2 linked regions of the Bradyrhizobium sp. AZCC 1610 genome follow. The main gene of each other region encodes a partner of the protein of the gene in region 2 in a complex. Links are inferred from orthologs where the notes say so. Each region holds a gene or a part of one and is shown on either strand. Other genes may lie near its edges.

The links.
Region 1: the proteins of xseA (region 2) and V1279_RS24665 are in contact, whole or in part, in a cryo-EM structure (PDB 8TXR), measured with the Escherichia coli proteins. The link is inferred for Bradyrhizobium sp. AZCC 1610 from one-to-one orthologs.

Annotation. Positions count from the first base shown.
Region 1 is NZ_JAZHRR010000001.1:4,984,782-4,991,602, forward strand. Bases 1,990-4,770 are described here. They hold V1279_RS24665 (exodeoxyribonuclease VII small subunit), read left to right. Parts: upstream 1,990-3,144; coding sequence 3,145-3,396; downstream 3,397-4,770. Other genes in these bases: V1279_RS24660 (histone deacetylase family protein), read left to right, coding at 2,145-3,071; V1279_RS24670 (hypothetical protein), read left to right, coding at 3,529-4,770. Outside these bases: V1279_RS24655 (bifunctional metallophosphatase/5'-nucleotidase), read left to right, coding at 195-1,859; more of V1279_RS24670, read left to right, coding at 4,771-4,827; dxs (1-deoxy-D-xylulose-5-phosphate synthase), read left to right, coding at 5,159-6,821. UniProt on the Escherichia coli protein: Bidirectionally degrades single-stranded DNA into large acid-insoluble oligonucleotides, which are then degraded further into small acid-soluble oligonucleotides.
Region 2 is NZ_JAZHRR010000001.1:652,079-659,037, reverse strand. Bases 2,015-4,933 are described here. They hold xseA (exodeoxyribonuclease VII large subunit), read left to right. Parts: upstream 2,015-2,622; coding sequence 2,623-4,245; downstream 4,246-4,933. Other genes in these bases: V1279_RS03230 (dienelactone hydrolase family protein), read right to left, coding at 4,242-4,933; V1279_RS03240 (alpha/beta fold hydrolase), read right to left, coding at 2,015-2,486. Outside these bases: purD (phosphoribosylamine--glycine ligase), read right to left, coding at 1-493; V1279_RS03250 (winged helix-turn-helix domain-containing protein), read right to left, coding at 589-894; V1279_RS03245 (hypothetical protein), read right to left, coding at 899-1,450; more of V1279_RS03240, read right to left, coding at 1,476-2,014; more of V1279_RS03230, read right to left, coding at 4,934-5,075; V1279_RS03225 (DUF2093 domain-containing protein), read left to right, coding at 5,264-5,491; lpxK (tetraacyldisaccharide 4'-kinase), read right to left, coding at 5,488-6,507; V1279_RS03215 (3-deoxy-D-manno-octulosonic acid transferase), read right to left, coding at 6,500-6,959. UniProt on the Escherichia coli protein: Bidirectionally degrades single-stranded DNA into large acid-insoluble oligonucleotides, which are then degraded further into small acid-soluble oligonucleotides.

The DNA of each region.
Region 1 (6,821 bases), 4.3 Mb from region 2 along the record:
CACCGGATGATTGGCCAGCGGCACCGCCGCAGCCTGCAGCTTCGCTGCGCTCACAGCAATGACGGTGACACACCAAGCTGCTATGTCAAAGCAAGCGTAGCCCGGATGGAGCGCAGCGTAATCCGGGGACAGCTCGGCCGCGGCACGAATCCCGGATTGCGCTGCGCTCCATCCGGGCTACGATATCGATGTCCATGAAAGTTCTCCTTCGTCCCATCCTTGCATTCGCGATCATGCTGGCGCTTGCCGCATCATCGCTCGCCCAGACCGCCGCGCCGGTGGACCTTCGCATTCTCGCGATCAACGATTTTCACGGCTACCTTCGCCCGCCGCCGGGCGGGATCACGATTGCCGATCCCGAGGACAGGACGAAGAAGATCACTGTTCCCGCCGGGGGCGCGGAGCATATGGCGACGCTGGTCGGCCAACTCCGCGACGGGCACAAGAACTCGATCTTTGTTGCGGCCGGCGACTTGATCGGCGCCAGCCCGTTTTTGTCGGCGATGTTCCATGACGAGCCGACGATCGAGGCGCTGTCGATGATGGGGCTGGCGCTTTCTTCCGTCGGCAACCACGAATTCGACGAGGGCAAGGACGAACTCTTGCGTATGCAGAATGGCGGCTGCCATCCGGTCGACCAATGCCAGGGGCCGCACCCGTTTCTGGGCGCGAAATTTCGCTATCTCGCCGCCAGCACGTTCGAGAAGAGCAGCGGCAAGACCGTGTTTCCTTCTTACGAAATCCGCGCATTCGACGGCATTCCGGCCGCCTTCATCGGCCTGACCTTGAAGGGTACACCGGGCCTCGTCTCGCCGACAGGCGTTGCCGATCTCGAATTTCGCGACGAAGCCAGTACGGTGAACGCGCTGATCCCGGAATTGAAAGCGCGCGGCGTCGAGGCCATCGTCGTCCTGATCCACGAAGGCGGATTGCCGACGGGCGACTACAACGAATGCCCTGGCGTTTCGGGCCCGATCGTCGACATCGTCAAGAAGTTCGACAAGGCGGTCGACGTTGTGGTCTCCGGCCACACCCACCGGGCCTATGTCTGCGAGATCGACGGGCGGCTCGTCACATCAGGCGACAAATACGGCACCCTCGTCACCGCGATCGATCTCAAGCTTGATCCGACGACGCGCGATGTCGTCAGCGCCAAAGCCGACAACACCATCGTGCGATCAGCAACGCTCGCGAAGGACGTCCGGCAAACTGCGCTGATCGAATCCTACGACAGGCTGGCCGCGCCGATCGCCAACCGCCCGGCGGGTTCGGTGACGGCCACGCTGTCGCGCGTCCCCAACAATGCCGGCGAAAGCCCGCTCGGCGACATCATCGCAGACGCGCAACTCGCGGCCACCAGCGCCGAGGAAAAAGGCGGCGCGGTCATCGCCTTCACCAATCCCGGCGGCGTGCGCGCCGATGTAACGCGCAGAGAGGACGGCGCGGTGACCTATGGCGACGTGTTCGCCAGCCAGCCGTTCCGCAACCAACTGGTGACGATCACGCTGACGGGAAAACAGATCAAGGACATGCTGGAGCAGCAATGGCTCGACCCGAAACGGCCGAGGATCCTGCAGGTGTCGAAAGGATTCGCCTATGCGTGGGACGGATCGAAGCCTGACGGCGAGCGCGTGCTGCCTGAACGGATGTCGCTGAACGGACAGCCGCTCGATCCCGCCGCGAGCTATCGCGTCACCGTCAACAATTTCCTGTTCGTCGGCGGCGACGGTTTTACCGTGCTCACCCAGGGAACCGCGCCGCTGATCGGCGTCTACGATTCCGACGCGCTGCATGCCTATTTCAAGGCCAATAGCCCGGTCAGCCCGACCACAGTGGATCGCATTGTCAGGGTAAATTAGCAGCGACGCGCGAGGGGCAGTGTTCCCCGGATGCTGCGCAGCACGAAGTGGTGCGCTGCTGATCCGGGGTCCACATATTTTGCTGCGGTGGGTCCCGGCTCTGCGGTGCATCGTCACCGGACGATGCTTCGCATCGCCGGGGAGACGCTGCACCGCGTCCGGGACACGGAAACTGGCAGAAAAGCCATCATCGTCTTGCGAAATGCGTGGGCCTTTCCGAGCGGCCCCTAACCGCCTAGATTAGCCGATCCGTTGCCGGCGCGCGCCTCAACGCCAGGATTTTGCATGACACTCCTTCTGACGCATACCGCCTGTCTCGACCATCTCACGCCCCCGGGGCATCCCGAACGCCCCGACCGGCTGCGCGCGGTCGCCGAGGTGCTGGCGGACGATCGTTTCAAGCCGCTCGCGCGCGGCGAAGCGCCGGAAGGCAATCTTGATTCCGTCACGCTGTGCCACGGCGAGCATTATATCGGCGAGCTCCGCCATATCGCCCCCCAAAGCGGCATGATCTATATCGACGGCGACACTTCGATGTCGCCGGGCACCTGGGAGGCCGTGATGCGCGGCGTCGGCGGCGCGGTCGCGGCAACGGATGCGGTGATGGCAGGCACGCATCAGAACGCCTTCGTCGCGGTGCGCCCGCCCGGCCATCATGCCGAGGTCTCCAAGCCGATGGGCTTCTGCTTCTTCGACAATGTCGCCATTGCCGCCCGTCACGCCCAGCGCAACTACGGCATCGGCCGCGCGGCGATCGTCGATTTCGACGTCCATCACGGCAACGGCACGCAAGACATCTTCTGGCACGATCCGACCGTGATGTATTGCTCGACGCATCAGATGCCGCTGTTTCCGGGCACCGGCGCCAGCGGCGAGCGCGGCGAGCACGACACCATCGTCAATGCGCCGCTGGCTTCCGAGGACGGCAGCGCCAAGTTCCGCTCGGCGTTCGAAAACCTGATCCTGCCGCAATTGCAGAAGTTCTCCCCGGAACTGGTCATCATCTCCGCCGGCTTCGACGCGCATCACCGCGATCCGCTGGCCTCGATCAACCTGAAGGCGGACGATTTCGGCTGGGTCACGCGCAAGCTGATGGATGTGGCGGAGACAAGCGCAGGTGGTCGGGTTGTGTCGGTGCTCGAGGGCGGCTACGACCTGCAGGGGCTGAAAGAGTCGGTTGCGGCGCATGTCACCGCATTGATGGGCGCGTAGATCCCCGCCACAATAGCCCCGCAAAATGTTGTTTGATTCAGCGCTCTTAGGGGGGCGCATTCGGGAACTCGATATGGCCGAAAATACCCAGCTGGACGTCAAGAAACTCTCCTTCGAGCGCGCGATCGAGGAACTTGAATCGATCGTCACGCGGCTCGAGGGCGGCAAGGTGCCGCTCGAGGAATCGGTCGCGATCTATGAGCGCGGCGAGGCGCTGAAGCGCCGCTGCGAAGAGCTGCTGCGGCAGGCCGAGGCCCGCGTCGACAAGATCACCACCGACGCCAACGGACAGGTCACCGGGACCGAGCCGCTCGACGTGCAGTGATCCGGCCGGCGGGAAGGCCCCGCCCACCCGAAACGCTGAATGCCGCCCAATATGGTAGCCGATTTAGTCGCCTAATTAGTTCTTGGCGCCCTGCCGAGCCTGTTATAGTCGGCCATCATCCGGGGACAGTACGTGCGCGTCCAGCACCGCCATATCATCTATATTCAGGGCTACGATCCGCGCGGGCTGGCGCAATATTACCGCATGTTCCGGACCGAACTGCGCAAGTTCGGCCGCCTTTACCAGCTCCAGGCCACCATCAGCCGGCCCAAGGTCGCTGCCGACGACGAGATCGCGTCCTGGACCATCGATACCGCAGCTGAGGACTGGCAGACCCGCACGACTTACGATTTCCTCCGGTTCGAGGATTTCATCCAGCAGGACCTGGCGTCGCCGATCTGGCGCACGGTGTTCAGCGCGGTGTGGATCTACTGGCGCCTTATCTTCGCCGGCACCATCGCCCGCTTCGGCAAGGCGAACTGGCGCTTTGCCACGTTCATCACCTATCCGCATCTTGTGCTGCTGCTCGAAGCCGCCGGTGCCGCAGCCATCGCTTTCGTGTTCGAGAAGGGCCTCAACGCCATCGGCATTCCCGATCCTTTCAGCATCGCGGCCGCGATCGCGATCTTCGTAGGGCTGCTCGGAGCCGTGCTGAAATACACGGAAAACGCCACCTACGTGCTCTATCTCTTGTGCGACACGATCTGGACCTGGGAATTCTCGCACCGCGAACGCCCGGAATGGGACCAGCGCATCGACCGCTTCGCGCAGCACCTGGTCAATGTCGCGAAAAGCAGCGACGCCGAAGAAATCGTCATTGTCGGCCATAGTTCCGGATCGTTCCTGTCGACGGAAGTGCTGGCGCGCGCACTGAAGCTCGACCCCGCGCTCGGCCGTCACGGGCCGCGGATCGTGCTGCTGACGATCGGCGGCAATTTCCCGATCGTCGGCTATCACGCGGTGTCGCAGCCGTTCCGCGACCATCTACGGCAGCTCGCCATCGAGCCGTCGATCGACTGGATCGACTGCCAGGCTCGCAAGGACGTGATGAACTTCTACCAGTTCGATCCGATCACGAGCCACGGCATCGACGTCGGCGCCTTAAGGCGCAACCCGAAGATCGTGCCGGTCCGCTTCCGTGACATCATCCGCCCCGAGCACTACGAAAAGTTTCGCTGGCAGTTCTTCCGCGTGCATTTCCAGTTCGTGATGGCCAACGAACTGCCCAATGCCTACGACTTCTTCATGATCGTCTGCGGGCCGGTCCCGCTCAGCGCACGGATGACCGTCCCCGACGCCGCGCTCGATGTCGCAACCGGCGATTCCGGAGTGCGCGCGAGGGGTTGGAAAAGGATCGAAGCGGCCACGACGGCGGCCGAAAGTGCCGCCGATTTGAGCAAATTGGAACCATCCGCCCGCCGCAGCGGTTGAAAAATTCGCGGTTTATCCGGCTCATGCCCCGGAACCGAATCGGCTCTCCGGGTTGGCTTTGGCGGCGGCTTTGGTGTAAAGCTTGCGGCTCTATGGGCTGGGAGAGCAGCCTGCGGGCTAACTTTCGACGGCAGCAAGTGCTTCAAATAGCTAAGGAAACTGAACCGAGAAGGGTTTCGAAGCTACTAACGTGATGCATATCACATGGTTTAGGCCAGAGTGCATCTAGGCTTTCAAATCAGGTACCGGCCCGCCGAGATGGCACCGGGGTCTGGATTTTCACGGCGCGGTTAACGCGCTTCCCGTCTCGCGTCGGGCCACTGGCCCCGACATGCAAAATTGGAATATCGCTGTGACCACATTTAGTAAAACGCCGCTTCTCGATACCATCCGCACGCCCGACGACCTTCGCAAGCTCAAGATCGAGCAGGTGCGTCAGGTCGCCGACGAACTCCGCCAGGAAACCATCGACGCCGTTTCGGTGACCGGCGGCCACTTCGGCGCCGGCCTCGGCGTCGTGGAACTCACCACCGCGATCCACTACACCTTCGACACACCGCGCGACCGCCTGATCTGGGACGTCGGCCACCAGGCCTACCCGCACAAGATCCTGACCGGCCGCCGCGACCGCATCCGCACGCTGCGCACCGGCGGCGGCCTCTCCGGCTTCACCAAGCGCAGCGAGAGCGACTACGATCCGTTTGGCGCCGCGCACTCCTCAACCTCGATTTCGGCCGGCCTCGGCATGGCGGTGGCGCGCGACCTCGCCGGCGGCAAGAACAACGTTATCGCCGTGATCGGTGACGGCGCGATGTCAGCCGGCATGGCCTATGAGGCCATGAACAATGCGGGCGCAATGAATTCACGCCTGATCGTGATCCTCAACGACAACGACATGTCGATTGCGCCGCCGGTCGGCGCGATGAGCGCATATCTGTCGCGGCTCTATTCCGGCAAGACCTACCGCACGCTGCGCGAGGCGGCCAAACAGATCAACAAGCGCCTGCCGAAGATCCTCGCCAACCGCGCCAACCGCGTCGAGGAATATTCCCGCGGCTTCATGATGGACGGCGGCACGCTGTTCGAGGAACTCGGCTTCTATTACGTCGGCCCGATCGACGGTCATAACCTCGACCATCTACTGCCGGTTCTGAAGAACGTCCGCGACATGGAAACCGGCCCGATCCTGGTTCACGTCGTGACGCAGAAGGGCAAGGGTTACGGCCCGGCGGAAGCTTCCGCCGACAAGTATCATGCGGTGGTCAAATTCGACGTCGCCACCGGCGCCCAGGCGAAAGCAAAACCGAACGCGCCGGCCTACCAGAACGTGTTCGGCCAGAGCCTCGTCAAGGAAGCCGAGAAGGACGACAAGGTCGTCGCCATCACCGCGGCGATGCCGTCCGGCACCGGCGTCGACATCTTCAACAAGGCCTTCCCCAACCGCACCTTCGATGTCGGCATTGCCGAGCAGCATGCGGTGACGTTTGCCGCCGGCCTTGCCACCGAAGGCTACAAGCCGTTCTGCGCGATCTACTCGACCTTCCTGCAGCGCGGCTATGACCAGGTGGTCCACGACGTCGCGATCCAGAGCCTGCCGGTGCGTTTTGCAATCGACCGCGCCGGCCTGGTCGGCGCCGACGGCGCGACCCATGCCGGTTCGTTCGACAACGCCTATCTTGGCTGCCTGCCGAACTTCGTCATCATGGCGGCGTCCGACGAGGCCGAACTGGTGCACATGGTCGCCACCCAAGTCGCGATCAACGACCGGCCGAGCGCGGTGCGCTATCCGCGCGGCGAAGGCCGCGGCGTCGAAATGCCGGAGTTCGGCGTTCCCCTCGAGATCGGCAAGGGCCGCATCGTCCGCCAGGGCAACAAGATCGCCCTGCTCTCGTTCGGCACGCGCATGGCCGAATGCGAGAAGGCCGCCGACGAACTCGCCGCCCACGGCCTTTCCACCACCATCGCCGACGCCCGCTTCATGAAGCCGCTCGACG
Region 2 (6,959 bases):
CCGCCTCGGCTTCATCAAGCGTTTTCGCGACGACAACGCCCTTGCCGGCGGCCAGGCCATCAGCCTTGACCACGATCGGCGCGCCCTGCGCGCGCACGTAAGCCAGCGCGTCGTCAGCCGTCGTGAAGCGGCCGTAGGCGCCGGTTGGAATGTTGAATTCGGTGCAGAGCGCCTTGGTGAAGCCCTTGGATCCCTCGAGCTGGGCGGCCTGCTTGCTCGGGCCAAACGCCTTGATGCCGGCCGCCGCGAGATCGTCGACGATCCCGGCCGCCAGTGGCGTTTCCGGGCCGACTACGACGAAATCCACAGCGTTACGTTGGCAGAAATCGATCACCGCGGCGTGGTCGGTAATGTCCAACGCGACGCATTCGGCCTCGCGCGCGATGCCGGCGTTGCCGGGCGCGCACCACAGCTTGGTGAGCAACGGGGAAGCCGCGATCTTCCATGCGAGAGCGTGTTCGCGGCCACCGGAACCGAGCAGGAGAATGTTCATGAATGTGGCCAGATACGGGAGTTCAAGGCCAAGTCGGTCGCATAAAACTCCCTGCCCCCGCAAGGGGAGCATCGCGCTTGTGCAGAGGAGTTTCGCTACACTTTCCTCCCTGACCCGGCGATGATCTCCTGCAGCGTGGCGACATGGCGGGCGAAGGCGCCGCGGCCGGCCGCGGTCGCGGTTACCGTGGTCTGTGGTTTCTTGCCGACAAAGGCCTTTTCCACCACGACATAACCGGCCCTGGCCAGCGTCTCGATATGGGCGCCAAGATTGCCGTCGGTGGCGCCGGTGAGTTGCTTCAGTTTTGAGAATTCCAGCCCGGTGCCCGCCGGCAGCGCGTTCAGCCCCGCCATGATCCGCAAGCGCAGCGGTTGATGGATGATATCGTCGATCTCGGCCATGGCGCTAGCTCCGGCGCATCCACCAGCCGCCGAGCATCAGCCCGCCGCCATCGACAAAGGCCATCCACAGGTCGAACCAGTCGCCGACCAGGAAGTATCCGACCAGCGCCAGTGCGCTGATGCAAAGACCGATCACGACAAAGGCGTGGCCGAACCAGAGTCCGGCGATGATGTAGAGCAGCATGAAATAAATTGGCCAGAACGTGCCCATCTGGCGCGGCGTGAAGTGGCCGAGCACGCTCGTGCAGAGGAACCCGAAGGCGAAGAACAGCACGAACGCGATCAGCATCCTGAAATCGAAGGTGCGAATGCCAGTCTTGCGATATCCGAAGGCGCTGATCGCAAACGATCCCGCGACGCCCGCGACGTTCAGCGCGGCCCAGAAATAGCCGGCCTGGCGCGGCAGCAGAAACGAGCCGAGATAGCCGGCAAATACCAGCGCGCCCCACATGATCAGCATCAGGCTGGCGAGATTGTAGATCCGCGATTGCCGGACGCGGCGCGTCATCTCGTTGATTTCGGCGAGCGCCTCGGAGGCCTCGCGGCTGTCGATCATGTTGCCCATCCCTGCCCCGGCGCCGCTATGACCCCGCCATGGCGCGCGTGGCAACATCCTCGGCGACGATGGATACCGCCTTCGGCGCAGCGACGATACCCATGTGGTTGATGCCGTCGAGCACCCTGACGTCGACCGCGACCTTCGCGCTACGCACGGCTTCGGCGTATTTGTCCGAAAACATCACTTCGTCGTCGGCGCCGGAGATGATCGTGAGCGGTTTTGTCGCGGCGGCGAGATCGTGGCGGAAATCGCCCCGCACCGCAAAGTTGCGCATCAACCGGTCGGTATAGGTCGACACCAGCGTCTTCTCGGAGTTCGGTGGCACCGCGAGCGCCAGCACCGGCAGCGCCTCACAGCAGGTGATCCCGAGCTTGCGCAGCGCCAGCAGGCCGAGGATGCGCGGGATATCGGCGCTGGCCCAGCCGCCGGAGCCCGGCCGGGTGGAGGGAGCGTCGTAGCCGAGATAGGGCGCGAGCAGCACGAAGCGCTCGAACAGGTTCTGGATCGGCGAGCCGGCCACGCGCAGCGCAAAGCCGCCGCCGGACGAATGGCCGACCAAGGTCAGCGGCGCTGACGGCACGGTGTTGCGCAAGACCGCGACGAAATCGGCGAGGTCGTCCTCGAGCTGGCCGACATAGCCGATATCGCCGCGCGTGCCTGACGTGCCGTGGCCGCGCATGTCGACCGCAAAGGTTTCCACGCCGTGCCCAGCCAGCGCCTGCGACAGCGCATGGATGGTGCCACCGCTGGAACCGGAGGAGCCATGAATCACGATCGCCACGCGCCCCGTCGGCGCGCCGCCCGCGCCATAATGGCGGAAGCCGAGCCATGTGCCGTCGCGGGCCTGGAGCCGCTCAATCGCAGGCAGGCTGGAAAGATCGACGGTGGCTCGCGTCCGCGAGATCGCTTGCAGTTCCGGCAGCGGCTGCAGCGGCGTTGCCAGCAGGGCCAGCACCATCAGCGCCAGCACGCCGACGCCGCACAGGACCCATTTCAGGAGGCTCACGGAGCCGCGAATCAGGAATTTGAACATCGATCACGCCTCGCCAGAATGAAGTGCAGAGAACTCTGTACTACAGAGAATGTGAGTTCCACAAGAGCCGGATTGGCGGGGATGGTTAAAAATCCCTACGTTGCGGCAACGCCTCCAACGCCCGAATCAGTTGCCGATGCCAGCTGCCGAAAACCTGATCAACGCGCCCGAATTCACCGTCTCCGAGCTATCCTCCGCGCTGAAGCGGACGGTGGAGGACGCCTACGGGCACGTGCGCGTCCGCGGCGAGATCTCCGGCTTCCGCGGGCCGCACTCCTCGGGCCATTGCTATTTCGCGCTGAAGGACGAGAGCGCCAAGATCGAGGCGGTGATCTGGAAATTCGCCCACGCCCGGATGCGGTTCAAGCCGCAGGAGGGGCTCGAGGTCATCGCCACCGGCAAGCTCACGACCTATCCCGGGTCGTCGAAATACCAGATCGTCATCGAAGCGCTCGAGCCCGCCGGGATCGGCGCGCTGATGGCGCTGATGGAGGAGCGCAAGCGGAAGCTCGCGGCCGAAGGCCTGTTCGACGAGGCGCGCAAGCAATTGCTGCCATGGCTACCGGAGGTGATCGGGGTCGTCACCTCGCCGACCGGCGCCGTAATCCGCGACATCCTGCATCGGCTGCAGGACCGTTTTCCCCGCCGCGTGCTGGTGTGGCCGGTCAAGGTCCAGGGCGAAGGCTCGGCCGAACAGGTGGCCGCCGCCATCCGCGGCTTCAATGCGCTGCCCGAAGCGGGAAAGATTCCGCGGCCGGATCTGCTGATCGTCGCGCGCGGCGGCGGCTCGCTGGAGGATTTGTGGTCGTTCAACGAGGAGATCGTGGTTCGCGCCGCCGCCGAGAGCACGATCCCGCTGATTTCGGCCGTCGGCCACGAGACCGATATCACGCTGATCGATTTCGCCGCCGACAAGCGCGCCCCGACGCCTACGGCCGCGGCCGAAATGGCGGTTCCTGTCCGTAGCGAATTGTTCGTCGAGGTCGAAAGCCTGGCGCGGCGCACGATAGTGTGCTGGCAGCGCGGGCAGGAGAGCCGCCGCAATGAATTGCGCGCCGCCGCCCGGGCGCTGCCGGGTTTAAGCGAGCTGCTCGCGATCCCGCGGCAGCGGCTGGATCATCTCGGCGCCGCCCTGCCCCGCGGATTGAAGGCCAATACCCACGCCCATCACCGCCGCTTTTCGCATCTGAGCGCCGGCCTGACGCTGAAGGTTTTGCGCGGGCAGGTCGCGCAAGCCAATCACCGCCTCACGGTGTCGGGCGAACGCATCAGGCTGTCCGCCCGCGCGCTGCTGCGCAACCGGCAGGACCGCTTTGCCGGGCTGGAGGTCAGGCTGAAGGCCTCAAAACTCTCCAACGCCCAGGCGCAGCGCAATGCCATAGCGCGTGACCGCGAGCGCGCGCAACGGCTGGCGGAGCGCGCCCGCCGCGCGCTCGAGACCGCCCTGCAGCGTCTCGACGCGCGTGTCGCCCATAGCGGTCAATTGTTGTCGGCGCTGTCCTACCGCGGCGTGCTCGCGCGCGGCTTTGCCCTGGTGCGCGACGCGCAGGGGCACGCGGTGCATGCCGCCGCCGCGATCGGACCGAGCGCGCATCTGTCGATCGAATTCGCCGATGGCCGCGTCGGCGCCACCGCGGATGCGGATCGGCCCCAGACCACGGCTCCCGCCGCGAGTACGCCGAAGGCGACGCCGCACGAGGCGAAGCCGGCGGCGCCGAAGCGCGTGGCCAAGCCGGTTGATCAGGGAAGTCTGTTCTAGCGCGCCAGCCACTCCGCAACGCGCCGTTGCGCGTCCCTGCGCGCGTCCGCATCCGTGCCGATATGACCGCGTTCGGGCAACGCGGCATCGGAGCCTGCGATCGCCCGCAGCGGCAGGTTGGCGCGGTCGAAATCGTGGGATGCGCCGGGATAGATCACGATCTGCACCAGCGCGCTGCGGCCGCGGGCGTCATCCACAATCTGGCGACAGGCGGACGGCGAACTGACGTCGTCCTGCGCGCCGATCAGCAGCAGCGTCGGCATGCGCGTGCTCCAGCCGAGGCCGGACGAGATCCGGCAATCCGGATAGAATGCGATCGCCGAGCGAAAATCCGGCCCGATACCGCGCGCTGACGATTGCGGACGCACCGCCCACAGCACCGCGCTGGCGCCGTTCGCCCATCCCATCAGGCTGATCCGGTCACGCGCGGCCCAGGGTTGCTGCAGCAACCATTGCCGCGATGCATTGACATCGGCCACCCGCTCGCGGCGGGCGAGCACACGGCGCTCATTGACGCGGCATTGCGGGCCGAGCTCCCGCGAACCGTAACTGTCCGGCAGCAGCACCGCATGGCCCGCCTTCAACAGCTGTTCCGCCCAGTCGCGGTAGCGCGGCAGCACGGGCTCCGACTGCCCGCTCAATCCGCCGCAGCCATGCAGCGCGATCACGGTGGAAAACGGGCCGTCACCATCCGGCTTGTAGAGCTGGGCATGCAGGGTCAGACCCCTTGCCGGGATATCGACCTGGCGCGGGGCCGGCAACGGCGCGGCACCGGCCGTGCAGGCCGCAGTAAGGAGCGTCAGGAATAGCGTTGCTGACAACAGGCGCATCGGTCTCGGTCGGATCGGTATGACGCTGCGGGCACAGTGAAATTCACGCTATCATGCAGGTCGGCACAAAATCATCACAAGTAGGTCAGTTTCCGGGGCGGACAGTACGACCTATTTATGATAGATGAAATCTTGGAAAATACACTTAAGGCCAGCCCGCGCGGGCCGGTCCATCGGAGAGTTTGACGGTGCTCAATAAATTCGGACCCTCGGGCCATGGCGAAGCGCAGGTGCAATATCTGGACGGCGATTTCCGCGTGATCTCGCCCGGTACCTATGTGCGCTGCGCCATCACCGACGTGCGGATCCCGCTCGACGAATTGAAGTACTGGAGCGTCGACCTGCAGGAGGCCTATTCGGTTCCGACCGCCGTGCTGCAGCGGCACTTTCCCGGCGCGCTGAAGACGCAGGGCTAGTCAGCCGGCCTCTCGCGCGCCTTGAACAGGCGCGCCGATATGAACTTCCGCAGCAATCCCTTGTCATCGAATTCGAGCGCCACGCCGAACGGTACGATCTGCTTTGCCCATTCCGGCAAGGTCCCGCCATACCACAGCCGCGCCAGATCCTTTTCCGTCGTCACCAGCGTCAGCGCCTCGCCTCTCGCCTCGGCGATCAGGCTTTCGATCTCGGCCTGCGAATAAGCATGATGATCGGCGAAGGCGCGCTGCCCGGCCACTTCGATGCCGCTGGCGCGCAGCGTGTTGAAGAATCGGGTGGGATCGCCGATGCCGGCAAACGCCAGCACGCGCTTGCCCCGAAGCTGTGCGACCTGCGCCTCATCCGGCTTCAGATGCGCTGATAACACCGGCTTGCCCTGCGCCACGATCTCGGCCGCGACCTGCTCGGCAGCACTGCCGTTGCCGACGACGATCAGCGCGTCGGTGCGCGCCAGTTGCGGCCGCAACGGCGCACGCAGGGGGCCGGCGGGAAATACCTGCCCGTTGCCTATTCCGCGCTCGCTATCGATCACGATCAGGGAAGCGTCCTTGACAATCGCCGGGCTCTGGAAGCCGTCGTCCATCAGGATCACGGTGGCGCCCCGCGACAGCGCCAGCGGCACGCCGTCCGCGCGCTTGCGCGACACCACGACCGGCAAATGGCCTGCCAGCATCAACGGCTCGTCGCCGACATCGGAAGCCGCGTGCCTGACAGGATCGACCCTGACCGGGCCGCGCAATTCGCCGCCATAGCCGCGGCTGAGCACGACCGGCGTCTCGCCGAGCTCGCGCAGCAGCTTCGCCAGCGCCAGCACGGTCGGCGTCTTGCCGGCGCCACCGACGTTATAGTTGCCGACGCAGAGCACCGGAATGCCGGCGTTCAGTCCCTTGCGCTGCAGGCGCTTTGCGGCAACGGCGCCATAGAGTGCGGCGAGCGGTTTCAATAGATGCGAGTTGAGCGAAGACGGGCCGTGCCAGAAGCCCGGCTCACGCATTGGCCGCTCCCATCTCGATCCGCAGTTGCAGCAAATACGGCTCGAGCGCGAAGAGCGTGCGCTCCAGCGCGCCGCCGAGCTGCCCGACCACGCGCTCGGACGCAGCCAGCACGGCTTCGCGCGCCTTGGGATCGGCGAGCATCTGCCCGAGCTGCTTGACCAGCGCTTCCTGCGTATCAGCCCGCCGCGCGCCGCCGGCGGAATCGAGCGCCTCATACACATCGGTGAAATTGAACACGTGGGGGCCGTGGACAATCGAGGCACCGAGCTTGATCGCCTCGATCGGATTCTGCCCGCCATGCTCGACCAGCGATCCGCCCATGAACACGATCGGCGCCAGCCGGTAGAACAACCCCAGTTCGCCCATGGTGTCGGCGACATAGATGTCGGTCGTAGCGGTGGGTAAGTCCTCATGCGAGCGCAGGGTCGGATTGAGGCCGGAAGCTGCGATC